Shimia isoporae: one gene and its partner. The protein of the gene in region 1 interacts with the protein of each later gene in a pairwise test. Links are inferred from orthologs where the notes say so. Each region holds a gene or a part of one and is shown on either strand. Other genes may lie near its edges. The genes, in order: BXY66_RS13265 and gltA.

Evidence for each region.
Region 2: the proteins of BXY66_RS13265 (region 1) and gltA interact in binary tests that used the Escherichia coli proteins (3 or more experiments, as listed by UniProt). The link is inferred for Shimia isoporae from one-to-one orthologs.

Annotation. Positions count from the first base shown.
Region 1 is NZ_SMGR01000002.1:361,223-364,417, reverse strand. What follows is about bases 72-2,940. They hold BXY66_RS13265 (YegS/Rv2252/BmrU family lipid kinase), read right to left. Parts: upstream 2,019-2,940; coding sequence 1,125-2,018; downstream 72-1,124. Other genes in these bases: BXY66_RS13255 (hybrid sensor histidine kinase/response regulator), read left to right, coding at 2,840-2,940; pncA (bifunctional nicotinamidase/pyrazinamidase), read left to right, coding at 2,174-2,770; BXY66_RS13270 (molybdopterin oxidoreductase family protein), read left to right, coding at 72-1,124. Outside these bases: more of BXY66_RS13270, read left to right, coding at 1-71; more of BXY66_RS13255, read left to right, coding at 2,941-3,195. UniProt on the Escherichia coli protein: In vitro phosphorylates phosphatidylglycerol but not diacylglycerol; the in vivo substrate is unknown.
Region 2 is NZ_SMGR01000001.1:1,707,770-1,710,939, forward strand. Bases 176-3,019 are described here. They hold gltA (citrate synthase), read left to right. Parts: upstream 176-871; coding sequence 872-2,167; downstream 2,168-3,019. Other genes in these bases: BXY66_RS08380 (DUF2087 domain-containing protein), read left to right, coding at 2,589-3,019. Also shown: BXY66_RS08370 (ComEC/Rec2 family competence protein), read right to left, coding at 1-124; more of BXY66_RS08380, read left to right, coding at 3,020-3,095; BXY66_RS08385 (enoyl-CoA hydratase-related protein), read right to left, coding at 3,103-3,170.

The DNA of each region.
Region 1 (3,195 bases):
ATTTCGATGCCGAAGGTGGAGCGATGTTCACCACCCCGGCGTTGGACTACGTCGGTATGACGTCTCGCAAAGGCAAGAACCGCACCTATCCCGAAAAACGGTCCCGCGTGTCCGGTCAACCGCTGTACAACGGAGAATTTCCGATCTCCGTTATGGCGGAGGAAATGGAAACTCCGGGCGAAGGTCAGATCCGCGCCATGGTCACGGTCGCAGGCAACCCCGTTCTGACAGCGCCAAACGGCCAGCGGATCGACCGTGCGATGGAAAAGCTCGACTTCATGATGTCCATCGACATTCACATCAACGACACCACGAGACATGCTGACCTCATCCTGCCTGCCACTGTGGCGCTCGAGGAAGTTGTGTACGATATGGTCTTCCACAGCTTTGCTGTGCACAACACAGCAGCCTATGCGCGGCCGATCTTTGATACACCCAACGGCAACCCTCAGGAGTGGGAAGTCATTGCAACGCTCGCGGCAAAACTCACGGGCGCCAACAAGATCGGGCCATCTCCCGAGCAGGTGCTGACGATGCTTCTTCCTCAAGGCCACCATGCCGACACGGTGACCGTAGATGGCATGTTGACTGCGGGAGGCTCTGTCGATCTTGGACCGCTGGTACCTAACCTCGTGGATCGTCTGGAGACACCGGATGGCAAGCTGCATCTCGCACCGCAGGTCTTTCTTGATGATCTCCCGCGCCTGCAGGACTTTGAGGCACCAACCTCTGATGATTTCCCGATGATGATGATCGGCCGCCGTCAGGTGCGCAGCCACAACAGCTGGACACAAAACAGCCCGCGTCTTGTGAAAGGTCGCAACCGCTGTACCGTGCAAATCCATCCAACGGACGCGGCCCGCCTCGGTCTATCAGATGAGTCCGACGTTGTGGTTCAAAGCCGTGTGGGCGAAGTGACAATGCCTGCAGAAGTGACTGAGGACATGGCCCCGGGCGTGGTTTCGATCCCGCAGGGTTGGGGCCAGCGGCATGGAAACATCAATGCAGCGACCAAAACACAGACGGTTTCGATCAACGATCTGACCGACGATACGCGCATTGATCCCGTCAGCGGGAACGCAGCCTTTAACGGGGTGCCGGTGGCTGTAAGGCTCGCAGGCTGATCAAGACTTGCCCGGCGGCACAAGGCGCAGCGCGCCGGGCATGATGTCCACCTCGAACCGCGAACCTACCATGGGCTCGCCGTCCAGATTGATGTGATAGGGGGTATCGGTTTCTATAACCGCCTTCTCAAACTGCGCGCGGAACATAAAGGCTTCGGCCGGATCGTCCCGTTCAAAGATTGCCCGCAAATCCGGACGTCCTTCGACCAGGCCAGGTGCTGCCAGCATCGCAAAATCCAGTTTGCCGTCCGACACGTCTGCCAATGGGGTCACATCAAACCCACCGCCCGCGAACCGGCTGTTGCCGATCGCCATGATCGTCAGGTCAACCTCGCGGGTTTCTCCCTTATCTAGAGTGACTCGGGCTTTGGTCGGGGCCAGCTCGTTCAGTCGCGCGATGCCAGCAAGCGTATAGGCCATTCCGCCCAACCGCCTTTTGATCTCGACGTCTGTAGTGGCCGTGATCATCGCGCCATATCCGCCGCTGGCAACGTTCACAAAGACCTCTCCATTGACCCGCCCGAGGTCGATTGCTTTGCTTTCGCCGGTTGCCGCTCGTCTTAACGAAGCTTCCGGATCGGCACCGTCATCACCAAAGGCCCGCGCAAAGTCATTTGCTGTGCCCAGAGGCACGAGGCCCATATCGACCGTTTCTCCCAATTCGAGCCGCAGGATGGCGTTGGCCACGGCGTTCACTGTGCCGTCGCCGCCAGCTCCGATGACCCGGGTTGTCCCTTTCCTCACCGCTTGTCGGATCAGCTTTCGGGTTTGCTTGCCAGACCAAGGTACCCACACATCAATGTCGAGCTCGTTTTGAAGCTTTTTAACGATAGTACGGATGTCCGAGCGGACAGCCGATTTCCGGTTCAGCAGAAGAAGAGACTTGGCGCACATGAAAAAATCCGGTGTTTTGCTTCTGAAAATCTCCCACAGAATGCATGTGCAGGCCTTACCGACGCAATACCGACGTTTTGCAGACGTGTTGCAGAGGCGCATTTACGCCCCATTTCCGCGCTGGTATGCGTGTCGCAAATCCACTGGAGGCTTCCATGTCCAACGCTTTGATTGTCATTGATGTACAAAACGATTTCTGCCCTGGCGGCGCGCTTGCCGTCCCCGAAGGCGACCTGATTGTTCCCGGCATCAATGCATTGATGTCAGACTTCGACGTTGTGGTTCTCACTCAAGATTGGCACCCCGAGGACCACTCCTCATTTGCATCCAGTCACGACGGCAAAGCTCCCTACGACATGGTTGATATGCCCTACGGTCCACAAGTTCTATGGCCTGATCACTGTGTGCAAGGCAGCGACGGTGGCGCCTTCCACAAGGGCCTGAACGTCACACGCCCGGATCTTGTGATCCGCAAGGGTATGAACCCTGCCATCGACAGCTATTCCGCGTTCTTTGAAAACGACCAGACCACTCCGACAGGGCTTGAAGGCTACCTGCGCACCAGGGGCGTGACAGCAATGACAATGGTGGGCTTGGCGACAGATTTTTGTGTGAATTTCTCGGCAGTTGACGCTTCAAAACTGGGCTTCGATGTCACCGTAAACCAGAGCCTTTGCCGGGCAATAGATCTGGATGGTTCGCTCGCTGCTGCACGCAGCGGCATGCAAGTCGCAGGCGTAACCCTGATCTAGTTTGCACTAGCGCTTTATTAAGCAATTCTTGGCATTGAGCGGGAAACTCTATTCGGAGATTCCCTGAAGATGGCAGACGCCATTCAAGAACTTGAACAGGCGCTAGAAGACTTTGACGCCCGCAACTCTCCTTTGGGAAAGCTGAAGCGCTATCGCGACGAACGCCTGTCACGGTTTTACGGCCGCCTCGCGCTCGTGATGACGGGCGTGGTTGCGGTCGGTATTCTGATCAGCCTTGAGGTCGCGGTTGGCGCATTGGGGATCTACCTGATCGGAGAGGCCATAGACTCGGCCATCTTGCTGCGCATTCCAAAATGGCTCGACCGTGGCATGCCGGTTTTGACCGCCCGGCGATGGACGTTCGTCGGCTCGCTCGTCCAAACATCCGCACTGTGCATCTTCATCTTCATTGCGTGGTTTTTCGT
Region 2 (3,170 bases), on another replicon or contig:
CTGTGGGCTCGGATCGCAACGAGAAATATGCTCCGATACCGCTGCCAAAACACACGGGTACCCAATTGAACAGATGACCCTGCTGTTCCAACAGAGCGATCCTGAAATCTCGGACCAAACGCACAAAAACCCCCAAAAAATTGGGCTAATAAGGCGAAGCTAAGGTTTCATGGTTATCAAAGGGTAAATTTCTTATTTGGCGGTGCAGATCCTATTTGGCGAAAGCAAGGGGCGTCGTGCTACCTCTCGTCCTAGGTCTTTTCCTGCAGCCAACGAGCGCCTTTTCGCGAAGCCGAATGATGTCTGCCGTGCCACCCGCAATAATTTTTCTGCACTGCTGCAAAAAACCATTCAACTTGTTCAAATTTTGCGGCAGGCGTCGTCGCGTCAACTTGGCACCGTATTTCTACGGAGGGAACAAGCACACGTGAAATTCGCATTTAACGTCACAACATAAACACTTGTTTTTAATTAATAATTTCTAAATCAATGCAGACGACGAGACTTGCACAGAGAATGTTGTCTATGTCATTTGGTATTCATTTGTATACTGAAAGAATTGACGCCGCAGTTGCAAAGTGATAGCTCTCCGCGCGAGGAGCTTCACACGGAAGATCGGGTCTGTTTTTGCCCCGCTCGGCCAGCCTAATTTTAGAATCGCAACCCGTGCGGTTGGGGATCTTGGGTGCTGGCGGGATGTAATGCTCACACGGGATGATTTCGGCGGGCCAGTGCGCGCAAATGTGCGGCACGACACGCATGCCAGACAACAAAACGCCAGGGCTGAGGGGCCACGCATTTGCTCCCCGGCACAGGCAGGGACAGCGCCTTGACCACTCCGGTGGACGGCAAGAAAAGAAGGAAAACAGCAATGTCTGAGACTCAGAAAAAGGCCACACTCTCTATTGAGGGCGCGACTTACGATCTGCCGATCTATTCCCCGACAGCGGGTCCGGACGTGTTGGATATTCGCAAACTGTACGGCCAGGCCGGCGTTTTCACTTATGACCCGGGCTTCACCTCAACCGCATCTTGTGAGTCCACGATCACATATATCGACGGCGAGGCAGGTATCCTGACCCACCGCGGATACACAATCGGCGATTTGGCCAGCAAATCTCACTACCTCGAGGTCTGCTATCTGCTGCTCTATGGTGCCCTGCCGACTGCTGCGGAACTGGAAGAATTCGAGCACACAATCACGCATCACACCATGCTGCACGAGCAAATGGTGAACTTCTTCCGTGGTTTCCGCCGTGACGCGCACCCAATGGCAATCATGACCGGAGTTGTCGGCGCGATGTCCGCGTTTTATCACGACTCCACTGACATCAACGATCCGCGCCAGCGCGAAATCGCGTCTCACCGCCTGATCGCAAAAATGCCGACCATCGCGGCGATGGCATACAAATACACCATTGGACAGCCTTTCGTGTATCCGCGCAACGATCTGGACTATGCGTCCAACTTCTTGCGCATGTGCTTTGCGGTTCCGGCGGAAGAATACGAAGTGAACCCGATCCTGTCTCGCGCAATGGATCGAATCTTCACTCTTCATGCCGATCACGAACAGAACGCGTCTACATCGACTGTACGTCTGGCTTCGTCCTCCGGTGCCAACCCGTTCGCGTGTATCGCAGCAGGCATCGCATGTCTTTGGGGCCCTGCTCACGGCGGCGCCAACCAGGCATGTCTGGAAATGCTCAAGGAAATCGGATCCGTTGATCGCATTCCAGAGTTCATCGAACGCGCCAAAGACAAGAACGATCCATTCCGCCTAATGGGCTTCGGTCACCGTGTTTACAAAAACATGGACCCGCGCGCGACAGTGATGAAACAATCCGCGGACGAAGTCCTCGAACTGATGGGTGTGGAGGACAACCCGCTCCTGCAGGTCGCCAAGGAGCTTGAGCACATCGCGCTCAACGATCCGTACTTCAAGGACAAGAAGCTGTTCCCGAACGTTGACTTCTACTCCGGCATCATCCTCGAGGCTATGGGCTTCCCAACATCGATGTTCACACCGATCTTTGCCCTGTCCCGTACGGTCGGCTGGATTTCCCAGTGGAAAGAGCAACTGTCCGATCCGGCGCACAAGATCGGTCGTCCGCGTCAGCTGTACCTCGGCGAAGACACTCGCACGTACGTGGACATCGAAGACCGCTAAGCTTCTTTTGTTCACTGAATTTGGAACGCGCCGATAGCAATCGGCGCGTTTTTTTGGTCCCGATGCAGGAGGCAAGCCAAAGGAGAAAGCGGCTCTTCTCAAGCCGAACCTCTGTACTGGTAAAGGCTCAGAGCCGACCTTGACCATCACGCGAGAAGGTGGGGAAACACCCGTTTGACCGTTGCAAAATCGGCTCAGAGTACTCGCGCGCAAACCGTCGGCACCTTACGATCGTTGCACCCTGATTTCGGCATCTGTAGTGTCCAGATAGGGTCCGCAGTTCACCCAGGCGCCGCCGGTCTTATGACTTAGCTAAACCTGCGATAGATACTTTCGACAGCACCTTTGTTTCGTGCCGTCGACAAGGGCGGCCATCGACCCTCGTCCATCGAGGTTGGCACTTCTGTCAAAGGATGCACACATGTCTCATGACGTGACCCCTCTCTATGTGGCCGACGTATCGGCCTTCACCAAAGCTTTGCGAAAATCCCTGAGTGAGGCTGACAGCTTTCCCGGACATGCCGCTATGCTTGCCATGGTGGCCAAGGCGGCCGGCTTCCGAAACCATCAACATCTCAAGGCCGAACAGCCCAAAGCGCAGGAACTGGATGAGTTGGCTCTCAAACGCGCATTGCGGGTGTTCGATGATCACGGGCGCATGATCCGTTGGCCCAAATGGACCAAGGTACAGGGGTTATGTCTCTGGCCTTTTTGGGCGTTGATGCCGGCCCATCAGGATCTGACCGAAAAACAGGTCAACGAGATTCTGAAGCCTGGCCTGACCTTCGGGGATCATGTTTTGTTGCGGAGATCCCTGATCGACCACAAACTCGCCACGCGCACCACCGACGGGCGCGTCTACAGGCGCATAGAGCAAAGGCCAACGCCTGAAGCGCTGGCCCTCATGGATCGTCTGAAAAAACGCTAAAAAAGGATCAGCGCCCCTCGTAAGTCGCGGGGCGCTTGTCCAAGAACGCGACAACGCCTTCCTGAAAATCGCGCG